Regions from separate parts of the Mesorhizobium sp. B3-1-6 genome, predicted to be linked through region 2. Evidence: riboswitches for the same ligand, from Rfam matches in the RefSeq annotation. Region 2 holds a riboswitch; the other holds the start of a gene.

Region 1 (6,836 bases), on a different contig from region 2:
CCGCGACGGGCGCACCATCGAGACCCTGCCGAGGAAGGACATCTCGGAAGACCGCATCATCACCTCGATGGTCGGCCGCTCGCTCGACGACCGCTACCCGCCGCGCGAGCCGAAGATCGGCGAGGTCATCTTCGAGGTCAAGGACTGGTCGGTCTACCACCCGATCCATGCCGAGCGGCAGGTGATCAAGAACATCAATATCAATGTGCGCAAGGGCGAGGTTGTCGGCATCGCCGGGCTGATGGGCGCCGGCCGTACCGAATTCGCTATGAGCCTGTTCGGTCGCACCTACGGTCGGCGCATCAGCGGCGAGGTGCTGCTCAGGGGCAAGCCGCTCGATCTTTCGACAGTGAGCAAGGCGGTGGAGAACCGCATCGCCTATGTCACCGAGGACCGCAAGACCTACGGCCTCAACCTCATCGACCACATCAAGCACAATGTGACTTTGGCCAATCTGGGCGGCGTTTCGAGCCGCGGCGTCATCGACGACATGCGCGAGATGAGCGTCGCCAACGACTATCGCAAGAAGACCAATATCCGCGCCTCCAGCGTCTACCAGCTCACCGGCAACCTTTCGGGCGGCAACCAGCAGAAGGTCGTGCTGTCCAAATGGCTGTTCGCCGATCCGGAGGTTTTGATCATGGACGAGCCGACCCGCGGCATTGACGTCGGCGCGAAGTACGAAATCTATACGATCATCGCGCGCCTCGCCGCCGAGGGCAAAGCGATCATCGTCATCTCGTCGGAAATGCCTGAACTGCTCGGTATCTCCGACCGCATCTATGTCATGAATGAAGGGCGTATCGTCGGCGAAATGGCGGCAAGCGACGCAAGCCAGGAAAAAATCATGCGCGCCATCGTTCGCGGAGAAGGAAAAGCATCATGAGCACAGACAGCGCTCCCGCGCCGCAAAGCGGCGTCGCCGAGGACGTCAAGCAGGGACAGCGCGTCGCCGTCTCGGCGCTGACGACGAATCTGCGCGAATACGGCCTGATCATCGCACTGATCGTCATCATGCTGTTCTTCCAGTACACGACGTCGGGAACGCTGTTCAAACCGGTCAACCTCAGCAATCTGGTGCAGCAGAACTCGTTCATCATCGTGATGGCGCTGGGCATGCTACTGGTCATCGTCTCCGGCTATATCGATCTCAGCGTGGGATCGGTCGCCGGTTTCATCGGCGCGCTCGCCGCGATGATGATGGTGATCTGGCCGCTCGGGATATTCTCGAATCCGCTGGTGGTTTCGATCATCTGCCTGATCGTCGGCGGCCTCATCGGCGCCGCGCAAGGCTACTGGATCGCCTATCACCGGATACCGAGCTTCATCGTGACATTGGCGGGCATGCTGATCTTCCGCGGCATCTGCCAGGCGCTGCTCGGCGGCGGCTCTTCGGTCGGCCCGCTTCCGCCCGACTTCAAGGCGCTGAGCTCGGGCTTCATCCCGGACGTGATCGGTCCGCTGACGCTGATCCCGCCGACGGTCAATGCCGCCGGCAAGACCATCGTCGGCAGCGGCTTGACGCTGCACATGACGACGATCGTGCTGGGTCTGGTCGCGGTGCTCGCCTACGCCTATTTCGGCTTCAGGACGCGGCGCAAGCGCGAGCGGCATGGCTACGAGGCGGAGCCCTTCCCGCTGTTCGTCGTCAAGACGCTGGTCGGCAGCGCGCTGGCGCTGTTCCTGGTCTTCCAGTTCGCGAGCTACAGGGGCCTGCCGGTCGTGCTGCTGGTGATGGGCGTGCTGATCTCGCTGTTCGTCTTCGTCACCAAGCGCATGACCATCGGCCGCCGCATCTACGCCATGGGCGGCAACGCCAAGGCCGCGCAACTTTCGGGCATCAACACCGAGAGGCTGACGCTGCTGGTCTTCATCAACATGGGCGTGCTGTCGGCGCTGGGCGGCCTGATCATCGCGGCGCGCCTCGGCCAGGCGGTGCCGGCGGCGGGTCTCGGCAGCGAGCTCGACGTCATCGCGGCCGTCTTCATCGGCGGCGCCTCGGCGATGGGCGGCGTCGGACAGGTGATCGGCGCCGTCGTCGGCGGCTTCATCATGGGCGTGATGAACAACGGCATGTCGATCATGGGCGTCAATGTCGACTGGCAGCAGGTGGTCAAGGGCCTGGTGCTGCTCGGCGCCGTCATCTTCGACGTCTACAACAAGAACAAGGCCTGAAGGCCGGAAGCGGATTTAAGGAGGCATACGGGTTTCAGATCGCGAAGCTGCCGGCAACCCGTCGGCGCCGAGAGTCCAGCAAGGACCCGGGCTCGCGAACGCAATCCGGACGAAGCGTTTCAACCGTGGCGGGGATTGCTCCGCGCCGCGCCAGTCAAGGCTTGCCCGCGGGCGGCCGGCAAAATGAGAGAGGATTTCAACATGCTGATCTCCCAGATCCTCGACGACGCCGAGACGATCCGCGTCGTCGCCCGCAACGGCGGCGGCAAGACAAGGATCATCAACGGCGCGCGCAGCGTCTATTCGCTGGCGATGGAGGCCGCGCGCACCGGCACCGGGCTCGAAGCGCTGATCGAGCGCAAGGGCTATGGCGAGACGGTCGATCTCGATGCCGCCTACAAGAGGGGCAGGCTGGTGTCGCCGATCAACCACCCCGATCCCGCGCATCTGCATCTCACCGGCACCGGCCTGACGCATCTCGGCTCCGCGGCGACGCGCGATTCCATGCACAAGAAGCTCAGCGAGGGCGGCGAGGAGGAGCTCACCGATTCCATGAAGATGTTCCGCATGGGGCTCGAAGGCGGTAAGCCCGCCAAGGGACAGGTCGGCGTGCAGCCTGAATGGTTCTACAAAGGCAACGGCACGATGGCGGTGGCTCCCGGCGCGCCCCTGATGTCGCCGGCCTTTGCGCAGGACGGCGGCGAGGAGCCGGAGATCGCCGGCATCTATGTGATCGGCGACGACGGCGCGCCGTTCCGTGTCGGCTTCACGCTGTCGAACGAATTCTCCGACCACGTGACGGAGCGGGTGAACTACCTGTTCCTCGCCCACTCCAAGCTGCGCAACGCTTCGTTCGGTCCGGAGATCCTGATCGGCGACCTGCCGGCCGACATCCGCGGCGGATCGCGCATCTGGCGCGACGGCAAGCTTTTGTGGGAAAAGCCGTTCCTGTCCGGCGAAGCGAACATGTCGCACACCATCGCCAATCTCGAGCACCATCATTTCAAATATTCGGCCTTCCGCCAGCCGGGCGACGTGCATGTGCATATGTTCGGCACGGCGACGCTCTCCTTCGCCGATGGCATCAGGACCGAGGCCGGCGATACGTTCGAGATCGAAGCGCAGGATTTCGGCCTGCCGCTGCGCAACCCGCTGGAGATCGAGAAGCCGGTCAAGGTGGCGGTGAAGGCGCTGTGAGAGCGTGATCTCCCCCAAGGGGGAGATCAGCAGCTCAGACCTTAGCGCGCGGCGCGAAAATGCTTGGAGAGCTTCAGGCCCTGCGCCTGGTAGTTCGAGCCGAGATCGGTACCGTAAAGAGCCTGCGGGCGCTGCAGCATGTGCTCGTAGACGAGACGGCCGACGATCTGGCCGTGGTCGAGGATGAACGGCACCTCGTGGCTGCGCACTTCCAGCACCGCCCGGCTGCCGCTGCCGCCGGCGGCGGAGTGGCCGAAGCCCGGGTCGAAGAAGCCGGCATAATGGACGCGGAACTCGCCGACCAGCGGATCGAAAGGCGTCATCTCGGCGGCGTAGAGCGGCGGCACGTGCACCGCTTCGCGCGAGACCAGGATGTAGAATTCGTCGGGGTCGAGCACGAGTTCGCCGGCGCCGCTCTTGTAAATCGGCTCCCAGAAATCGACGACATCCTGCGCGGCGCGCTTGTCGACATCGACGAGGCCGGTGTGGTGCTTGCCGCGATAGCCGACAAGGCCGTCCTTGTCCCCGTCGAGGTCGATGGAGAGCGCGATGCCGCCGCCTGAAATATTGGGCGGCTCGGTGGCGACCAGCATCTCGGCGCGATGGAGGTCGCGCAGCTCGCTCTCCGAAAGCACCGCGTTGCCGGTGCGGAAACGGATCTGCGACAGCCGCGAGCCGGCCCGCACGACGATCGGGAAGGTGCGCGGACTGACTTCGAGATACAGCGGCCCGTGATAGCCGGCGGCAATCTTGTCGAACTCGTGGCCACGATCGGTCATCACCCGGGTGAAGATGTCGAGGCGCCCGGTCGAGCTCTTGGGATTGGCGGAAGCGGACACATTCGAGGGCAGCGCCAGGCTTTCGAGCAGCGGCACGATGTAGACGCAACCCGTCTCCAGCACCGCGCCCTCGGCGAGGCTGAATTCATGCAACTTCAGCCGCTCGAGCTTGTCGGCTACCCGATGATCGGGGCCGGGCAGGAAGGAGGCTCGCACGCGGAAGGCCGTGTCGCCGAGCCTCAGGTCAAGGCTGGCCGGCTGGATCTGGTTGGTGTCCAGCGCGCGCGGCGACTTCAGCGCACCGGACTGGAACAGCGCGGAAATATCCTGGTCGGGAAGAATGCCTGTCTGCCGCAAAGTCTTAACTCCGCTCTGCTGGTACAAACCTCTTAATGAAGCCGGCAATTGACGCAAGCGCGGCGCGGGTTTAAAGCGTCGTTATCCCGTGGTGATTTGGCCGGTCGGCTTGCAGCCACGTTAAACAAGTCGCTAAAGGACCGTCGAGCCGCAAGGCTATATGGACCGGTTGCGACTTCGCGGCCGGTTTTTTTGTGTCTGGAAGCAGGGCTATGAGCACCAAGAAGCGCAACTGGAAACCTCAGACGGCACTCGTGCATGGCGGAACGCTGCGTTCCGGCTTCGGCGAGACATCCGAGGCGATGTATCTCACCCAGGGCTATGTCTATGAGACCGCGCAAGCCGCGGAAGCCCGCTTCAAGGGCGAGGAGCCCGGTTTCATCTATTCGCGCTACGCCAACCCGACGGTCGACATGTTCGAAAAGCGCATGTGCGCGCTCGAAGGCGCCGAGGATGCCCGCGCCACCGCTTCCGGCATGGCGGCCGTCTCAGCCGCGTTGCTCTGCAGCGCCAAGGCCGGCGACCATATCGTTGCAGCGCGCGCCCTGTTCGGCTCCTGTCGCTGGGTGGTCGAGACGCTGGCGCCGCGCTACGGCATCCAGGCGACACTGGTCGACGGCACCGACATCGCCAATTGGGAAAAGGCGATAAGGCCGAACACCAAGCTGTTTTTCCTCGAAAGCCCGACCAATCCGACGCTGGAAGTGGTCGACATCGCCGCGGTTGCCAAGCTCGCCAATTCCATCGGCGCGCGCGTGATCGTCGACAATGTCTTCGCCACGCCGCTGCAGCAGAAGCCGCTGCAGCTCGGCGCCCATATCGTCGTCTATTCGGCGACCAAGCACATAGACGGCCAGGGCCGCTGCCTCGGCGGCGTCATCCTGTCCGACAAGAAATGGATCGACGAGAACCTGCACGACTATTTCCGCCACACCGGTCCCAGCCTGTCGCCGTTCAACGCCTGGACGCTGTTGAAAGGCCTGGAGACGCTGCCGCTGCGCGTGCGCCAGCAGACCGAAAGCGCCGGCAAGATCGCGGATTTCCTCGCTGGCCGATCGGAGATCGCCCGCGTCATCTATCCGGGCCGGGCCGACCACCCGCAGGCGGATATCGTCAAGAAGCAGATGTCGGGCGGCTCGACGCTGATCTGCCTCGACGTCAAGGGCGGCAAGCAGGCGGCCTTCGCCTTTCAGAACACGCTCGACATCGTGCTGATCTCGAACAATCTCGGCGACGCCAAGAGCCTGATCACCCATCCGGCGACGACGACGCACAAGAACCTGAGCGACGACGCGCGGGCCGAACTCGGCATCGGGCCGGGCACGCTCAGGCTCTCCGTCGGCCTGGAGGACGCCGACGACCTGCTGGAGGACATCGAGCAGGCGCTGAAGGCGGCCAAATAAGACCTGTAGCGGCGACCGTCGCCACAGGACTTTAAAGCGCGTCGCGCTGAAGCGGATTCAGGCGACGCGCTTTAAGGCTTTGTTTTCATGCATGTCGTTATCGCAAAACCGCTGCACACTTTTGCGCGACATGCATTAGGCAAGCTCTTCCAGTTCGGTCATCGCCTTGGTGCGGATGGTCATGGCGTTGCCGCGCCATTCGACGGCGCCGCCGAACCAGGCGCGCGCCCAGATGGCGGGCAGCATCGCGTCGCGCGTGAGCATCGCGGTGACGCTGCGCGGCGACAGGTACCAGCCCTTCGCAAAGGCCAGCAGGCATTCCGGCAGGTAGGAGATCGCCAGCACGCCCAAGGCCGTCGTGGGCAGGCTGACGCCGGCGCTTGCCGCCGCAATCAGCGCCAGCAGCAGCGGCACTGCGGCGCCGGTCAGGATCTCCGGCGCGAAGAACAGCGGGAAGGTGACGCGGCGCAGCCGCGCCCAGCGCGCCTGGCGCGACCAGATCTCGGCGAGCCGGCGCTGGCCGAGCGGCTGCTCGAAAGGCGAAGCGACGAGATTAACGCGCAGGCCCAGGCTGTTGACCAGCTTGGTGGCGGCGGCGTCCTCGGCGATCTCGGCGGCCAAAGCCTGGATACCGCCATTGGCATCGAGCATCGGCTTGTTCCACAGCATGCTCTTGCCTTGGGCGAAGCCGAGCCCAAGCGCCTCGCCGGCATACTGCCAGCGCGCCTGCAGCGTGTTGAGGAAGGCGCATTCGACTTCGGCCCAAAACCCATCCGGCCGCGAGCCGATCGGCGTCGAGCAGACGAGGCCGGTATCCGGGCGCCATGCCGCCATCAGGTGCTGGACATAGTCCCTCGGCATCAGAACGTTGGAATCGGCGAGGACCACCCAATCGTGCTGCGCAGCCTGCCAGCCCTTGATGCAG
Region 2 (6,836 bases):
ACCGTTCCGCGGAAAACGGCTCTATCTCTTTGTTTTCACGCAGTTCCTGACGGAAAAGTGTGCAGCGGTTTTCGTCGGCGTCGCGTCAAGGAGGCAATCAGACCGCCCGGGCGCCATATTTGGCGCGGAACTCGTCGTAGCAGTCGCGCCGCCAGCGGCGGCCGACGACATAGCCGCGCAAGAGTTCGGCGGGCGAGTAGCCGAGCGACTTGGACGACCGGTTGGCGTGATAGCCCGAAAACGCCTGCGGCAACCTGCCCTTGAGGATATCGGCGATGATCTGGCGCGCAATCATGTAAGGCGGAACGTCGGGATAGCGGTCGGCGATATAAGGATGCTTGTCGATCAGACTGGCGTAGGCCTCGACATAGCCGTCGCGGCGGCCGGAGATGGAATTCTCCGAATTGTACTTCTTCCAGTCGATATCCTCGGACAGCAAGGCGCCGCTGCGCTGGGCAAAGCGCAGCAGCAATTCGCGATCCTGCATGCGCGTGATGTCGCTGTCATAGCCGCCGATCGCGAGCAGCGACTCGTGCCTTGCGGTGATCGCCGAGCCGGCAATGAAGATGGTCTGCGAGACCAGGGCACGCTGCAGCGTGCTCTTATCGAGGAAAGCGTCGCGATTGATGCATTTGGTGCTGCGGCTGCCTTTCAGCGACAAGAACGAGCTGATGAGAACTTCGAGCGAGGGATTCTGGTCGAAGCGCGCCAGCGTCCGCTCCAGCCGATCGGGCAGATAGACGTCGTCCGAATCGAGGAAGGTCACGACCGGCGCCCGGGCGCGCTCAATGCCCGCATTGCGCGCGGCATTGGCGCCGCGCCATTTGGCGCCGACATAGATCAGCCTCGGGTCGCGGATTTCGGCCAACGCGGCGGCCGTCCCGTCGGTCGAACCGTCGTCGACCACGATGTGCTCGAAGCGGGTAAGTGTCTGCGCCAGAACGCTTTCCACCGCGCGCACGACCTGGCTGCGCCGGTTGTGGGTCGGCGTGATCACAGAGATCAGCGGAGCGTCCTGGTTCGACATCGGGCTGCCACTGCCGGTCGGATCTAGCGTTTGTCGGATGGGTCTGATGGCTATCCTCGCGTCCCACCTCTGATTTGCGACAGACGCTACAGAAAAGCCACGCTTGTGTCACGCAAAGCTATCCGAGAAACGCCGAATTAGTGGCTTTTCCGCAACATTGCGGTTTGATGGCAACACAATCGACGTTCTGGCTATGCGACAGCCCGCCGGGCGATGGCTAAGGGGTCGGCGTTGTCTCGATGACGTCCAAGGTAATCGACCGGACCACCTGACTTTTGCATGATGACCCCACGAGGCCGGCCGATCGGCTTCAGTCCCATGAAGGAGCAGGCTCATCACCGCCTACGCCGTTGCCCACATGCGCCAAGTCACGCCGGGTCCCTGGATGATCGAGTATCTGGAGTAGATCGACGCCACGCTGGCGCCGTTCGGCGGACGCTTCGTCGTCCATGGCGGCGATGTCGAGGTCGTCGAAAACAACTGGCCCGGGCATCTGATCGTCATCGAATTCCCCGACAGCCAGCATGTGCGGGACTGGTACCGGTCGCGCGCGTATCAGTATCAACAGAACCTCGAGTTGCGCACCCACAATTCTGAATCCGACGTGATCTTCGTCGACGGCGTCGAGCATCCGCACAAGGCTATGGATGTGCTTGGCTAGCAGAACAGCGCGCCTTTCCTGGAATTGCCCTAGCGCGTTTCACCGTTTCACGGAAACGGCGAACCGCTCTATTCTTTGTTTCTACGCAATTCCGGACGGAAAACCGCTCACACTTTTCCTGGAATTGCTCTAACTGTGCACGACATAGTCGGGCACGATTTCAGGCTCGTCGCGAACGAGCCCCACCGCCAGGCTGAAATGGCCGAGAAACGCGAAAGTGTAGAACGTCAGGCCAACAATCGCCGCGAAGGGAATTTGCCAGGCCGGCATGCCGGTCTGCGGTGCGAAGTTGACCACGCGCCGCAGCGTGCGCCACGACATTGTCCCCCAGCGCGTGAATGATTTGACGATACGCTGAACCCTGCCAGGCGCGTGAAGCTCGACGAATTTTCGATCGGCGTCCCTGCCGGTCACCAGAGCGCGCCAAAAGAAGAACCGCCAGCCGCGCGGGGAATAGTGGTGAACGCGCGCGTCCACATTGACTATCTTGTGGCCTTCGCTCCAAAGCTCATGCATCAGCAGCGTGCAGGAGACCTTGAAGCCGTTGTGTGCTGGAAATGGGTGGCTGGATATCCAGTCGTGCCGAAAGGCGATGTTGTTGGCGTTCAGCGCGCGTTTGGCTGCAAATTTTTTGTCCCCTTCGGCCAGGGGAAAGAACCAGAGCAAAGCAAAGGTCCGCGAGAAGAAATCGTCGTGCAAAAGATAGGTGTAGCCGTTCACGCAGACGGTTTCCGGCCGTTTGAAGGGCGTCAACAGGCCTGAAAGCCAACCTGGTTCGGCAACCGAATCCGAGTCGACGAAAACCACGATGTCGGCTTCGGTCAAAAGGACGCCATTGTTCTTGAGATCGTAGTAGCGGCCACCGGCACAGGCCGCGAAGACCAGCTCGGCGGCTTGACCCAAGTAGGGTGCTTCGGCCTCGAAGCTGCTGCGCAGCAAATCGCCGTCGGATGGCTCTCCGGCATGCGATAAGATGACCGTGGGCCTGGCCATGCCGGCTTCGGAAACCGAGGCAATCTCGCGTGCGAGCGCGTTCAACCCTACGCTGACCTCAGCCCAGTCGATGAAGTTGGCATTCTCCATCTCGAGGACAACCGAATAGGTTGGTCGTTCCGCCATCATGTTCCACTCCGCCCGGCACGAGGCTTAGCAAAAAGCCCGGGGCGAAGCCATCGTCAGCGCCTCAACAAAAACACCGCCTGCTGGCCGAAGAAGTTCCAGAACCACCAGGGCATCGACAGGCCGATCTTCTGGCCGTTGGCGTCGAGCGCGGTCGCTTTCTCGACCGTCGCGCCGAGTTCCTCGCACAGGTTGACGAAGTCGCGAATGGTGCAGAAATGGATGTTGGGCGTGTCGTACCAGGAGTAGGGCAGGTCCTTGGTGACCGGCATTCTGCCCTTGATCAGCAGCGAAAAGCGCACGCGCCAGTGGCCGAAATTGGGGAAGGAGACGATGGCGCGGTTGCCGATCCGAAGCAGCTCGTCGAGCACGACCTTCGGGTTGCGCGTCGCCTGCAGCGTCTGCGACAGCACGACGAAGTCGAAGCCCTTGTCGGCGTAGAATTTCAGATCCGTGTCGGCGTCGCCCTGGATAACCGATAGCCCGCGCGCCACGCATTCATTGACGCCGCGCTGCGACAGTTCCAGCCCGCGGCCGTCGACCTGCTTGGTCTCCTGCAGGAGTTCCAGAAGCACGCCGTCGCCCGAGCCGACGTCGAGGACGCGCGAATTGGCCGGAATGAGATCGGTGACGACCTCGAGGTCGACACGCTGGGCGCGATTGACGCTCATGGCCTTGCCTCCTGCATGGCGCGCGATCCGGCTCCGAAAAGTCTGCAACTTTCTGCGTTCGCTGACCTTCGGTTCGGGGTCATGCGCCGAGCCCCCTGGCGCGGGCGGCCGACGCGATGAAGCCGTTGATGGCCGCGAACAGTTCCGGCTCGTCGAGCAGGAAGGCGTCGTGGCCGCGATCGGTCTCGATCTCGACGAAGGAGACGGAAGCGCCCGCCGCGTTCAAGGCATGCACGATCGACCGGCTCTCCTCGGTCGGGAACAGCCAGTCGCTGGTGAAGGAGACCAGGCAAAAGCGCGTCTTGGTGCCGGCGAAGGCGTCGGCGAGGCGCCCGCCGTGATCGGCGGCAAGGTCGAAATAGTCCATCGCGCGGGTCAGATAGAGGTAGGAGTTGGCGTCGAAGCGGTCGACGAAGGTCATGCCCTGGTGGCGCAGATAGCTTTCGATCTGGAAATCGGCGTCGAAGCCGAAGGTCAGCGCCTCGCGGTCCTGCAGATTGCGGCCGAACTTGCGGTGGAGCGCTGCTTCCGAAAGGTAGGTGATGTGAGCGGCCATGCGCGCGACGGCGAGCCCCTTTTCCGGCCGCTTGCCGAAATCGAGATATTTGCCGCCATGCCATTCCGGATCGGCCATGACGGCCTGTCGGCCGACTTCATGGAAGGCGATGTTCTGCGAGGAATGGCGGGCGCCGCTGGCGATCGGCAGGGCGCAGAACACACGCTCCGAATAGCTCGCCGCCCATTCCAGCACCTGCATGCCGCCCATCGAGCCGCCAAGCACGCAGAACAGCTTTTCGATGCCGAAATGATCGACCAGCATCGCCTGCGCGCGCACCATGTCGCGGATGGTGATGATCGGCAGGTCGAGCCCATAAGGCTTGCCCGTCGCCGGATTGGTCGAGGCCGGGCCGGTCGAGCCGAGACAGCCGCCGATGACGTTTGCGCAGATGACGAAGAAGCGGTTGGTGTCGATGATCTTGCCTGGGCCGATCAGCACTTCCCACCAGCCAGGCTTGCCGGTCACCGGATTGGTATTGGCGACGTGCTGGTCGCCCGTCAGCGCGTGGCAGACGAGGATGGCGTTGGAGCGCGCGGCGTTGAGCGTGCCATAGGTCTGGTAGGCGATCTGGAAAGGCGAGAGGATGGTGCCGGCGTCGAGCTTCAGCGGCTTATCGAGGCCGAACTGCAGCACCGGGCTCGACGGATGGTCGGCCTCGTCCTTGGTCCTTGCAGCGCGCTGAGCGGCCATGTCCATCCTCATCCTGTCCCGCATCGGTCTCGTCCCGATGCGGTGTCCGGCCGGCGGCGGACAACAAAAAACCGGCATTGCCGTCGCAAAGCCGGTTACAGGTTGCAAACGGCCCTTTAGCGAGTTGTTTAACGTGGCTGCAAGCCGACCGGCCAAATCACCACGGAGAAGTCTGGCAGTTCTTCTAGGACCAGCGCAGCGCTTCGTCAACGGGTAGCCCTCGCGGCGCTCCAGTCGGTTCACCGCACCCAAGCAGGCCATTTCCTGCCAAGCCAACACATGGCCTGCCTTGTCTTGTCGCAGTTTCTTGCCGGAAAGCCGTGTGACGCCTTCACGGAATCTGTTCAGCGCTTCGACGCAACACCTAATTCGCTGCGCCGCCAGGCCGAAGGCGAAATGCCAACGGATCGCCTGAATTCGCGACCGAAATGATAGACGTCGCAAAAGCCGCATGTCTCGGCAATCTCGGCGATCGGCTGGTCGTCCTGCACAAGCAGCGACTGCGCGTGCATCAACCGCTCGCGCATCAGCCACTGATGCGGGCTGGTGCGAAGATAGCGCTGAAACATCCGCCGGGTCTGCGACGGCCCGAGCCCGGTGACGGCCGACAGGGCCGACGCGGTCCATGCGAAACCGAGCGCCCCGCGCATCGCTTCGATACCGGAAGCGAGCGGTTTCGGCAGGTCGTCGCTATCCGGCCCCGCCAACGCGCGATCGATCAGGAGCAGGAATTCGGCAACCAGTTGCGAAAGGCGCAGATCGAGGCTGGCGTCGCGGCGGCGCAACGCGGCAAACAGGCGCTCGAACCACGGGACTGGAGTTGTTCCCTCGGCGAAGCTGGCGCGCGGCGTGCCCTCTCCGAACAGCTTGCGCCGCAGCATGGCGGGCTCCGGGCCGTCCAGCCTGAACCAAAGCACCGTCCAAGGATCCCGGGGATCGGCGGAATGGACGTGCGGAGCCTCGTTCGCCATCCAGACCAATTGACCAGCCCCGACGTCTATCCTTTGCCCAAGCGTTTCGACATAGCCGGCGCCGGCAAGACAGTAGATGATGTCCTGTCCGGGATAGACGGCGCGTTCTATCCGGTAATCCGGTCCGGCGGCGACTTTTCCGGCGCGCAGCACGCTGAACGCGGCGCGGGTCCAGGCCGGGGCTGGCACATAGTGGAAACTCTCAATTACGGACGTTCTTTTGTGCATGCGCGTTTTATACAAAAAATACGTTCCCTTTGTCCATTTTGTTCCGCGGCGGAGGGGCTAAATTCTCCTCAAGAGCCTGGGATTTCCGGCCGGAAACGGATCGGAACCAGGCCTTCAAAAAGGTTCAGGGGCGCCCGTGCCGCATCGCGGGACGCTTTGGGGTTCCAGGGAGAATATCGATGCTCGCGATGACCAGACATGAAGCCGAGCTTTACGCGCGCGACGGCTACATCATTCGCCGTGGCCTGCTGGGCGCCGGTGAAGTCGCCAACTTTCGCGACCACGCCCGCAAGCAACTCGCGGAGGAGCAGAGCAAGGGCGGCGTGATGTCCAAGGGCGACAAGGAGGGCAAGACCACGCTGCTGAAGATGTGGACCAAGGCCGAGGACGACAAATACGGCCTGCTGGCCCGCGACGAACGCATGGTCGATCTGGCCGAGGACGCCGTCGGCAAGCCGATCTACCTCTACAGCCACAAGATGACGATGAAGCAGCCCAACGAAGGCGGCGCATGGGAATGGCACCAGGACTTCGGCTACTGGTACAATTACGGCTGCCTGGCACCGGAAATGATGAGCATCTACGTCGCGCTCGACAAGGCGACCCGCGAAAACGGCTGCCTTCAGGTGCTCAAGGGCACGCACAAGCTCGGCCGCCTCAATCATATCCGCGAGAACGAGCAGACCAATGTCGAGCATGAGCACCTGGAAGCTGCCCTGAAGCGCTTCGAGCACATCTATGTCGAGATGGAGGCGGGCGACGCCCTGGTCTTCGACGGCAACCTGCTGCACCGTTCGGACGCGAACCGCTCGGACACGTATCGTTGGGGCTATATCTGCTCCTACAACGCGGTCGAGAACGCGCCCTTCAAGAAGGTGCGCGAATACGGCAACTACGAACAATTGCGCAA

What was found. Region 2 has a riboswitch for S-adenosylmethionine ahead of FJ414_RS15070 (homoserine O-acetyltransferase). Riboswitches for the same ligand answer to the same signal wherever they lie in the genome.
Region 1: another riboswitch for S-adenosylmethionine. It lies ahead of FJ414_RS26760 (O-succinylhomoserine sulfhydrylase); the one in region 2 lies ahead of FJ414_RS15070 (homoserine O-acetyltransferase).

Annotation. Positions count from the first base shown of each region.
Region 1 is NZ_VFTM01000038.1:9,877-16,712, reverse strand. It holds gene mmsA (multiple monosaccharide ABC transporter ATP-binding protein) at 1-886, shown strand, start outside; gene mmsB (multiple monosaccharide ABC transporter permease) at 883-2,175, shown strand; gene araD1 (AraD1 family protein) at 2,377-3,372, shown strand; gene FJ414_RS26765 (2'-deoxycytidine 5'-triphosphate deaminase) at 3,414-4,508, opposite strand; SAM riboswitch at 4,587-4,664, shown strand; gene FJ414_RS26760 (O-succinylhomoserine sulfhydrylase) at 4,721-5,911, shown strand; gene FJ414_RS26755 (ceramide glucosyltransferase) at 6,047-6,836, opposite strand, start outside.
Region 2 is NZ_VFTM01000015.1:23,187-30,022, forward strand. It holds gene FJ414_RS15050 (glycosyltransferase family A protein) at 98-1,027, opposite strand; gene FJ414_RS15055 (DUF1330 domain-containing protein) at 1,446-1,688, shown strand; gene FJ414_RS15060 (glycosyltransferase) at 1,818-2,810, opposite strand; gene metW (methionine biosynthesis protein MetW) at 2,864-3,478, opposite strand; gene FJ414_RS15070 (homoserine O-acetyltransferase) at 3,558-4,727, opposite strand; SAM riboswitch at 4,824-4,901, opposite strand; gene FJ414_RS15075 (AraC family transcriptional regulator) at 5,072-5,926, opposite strand; gene FJ414_RS15080 (phytanoyl-CoA dioxygenase family protein) at 6,115-6,836, shown strand, end outside.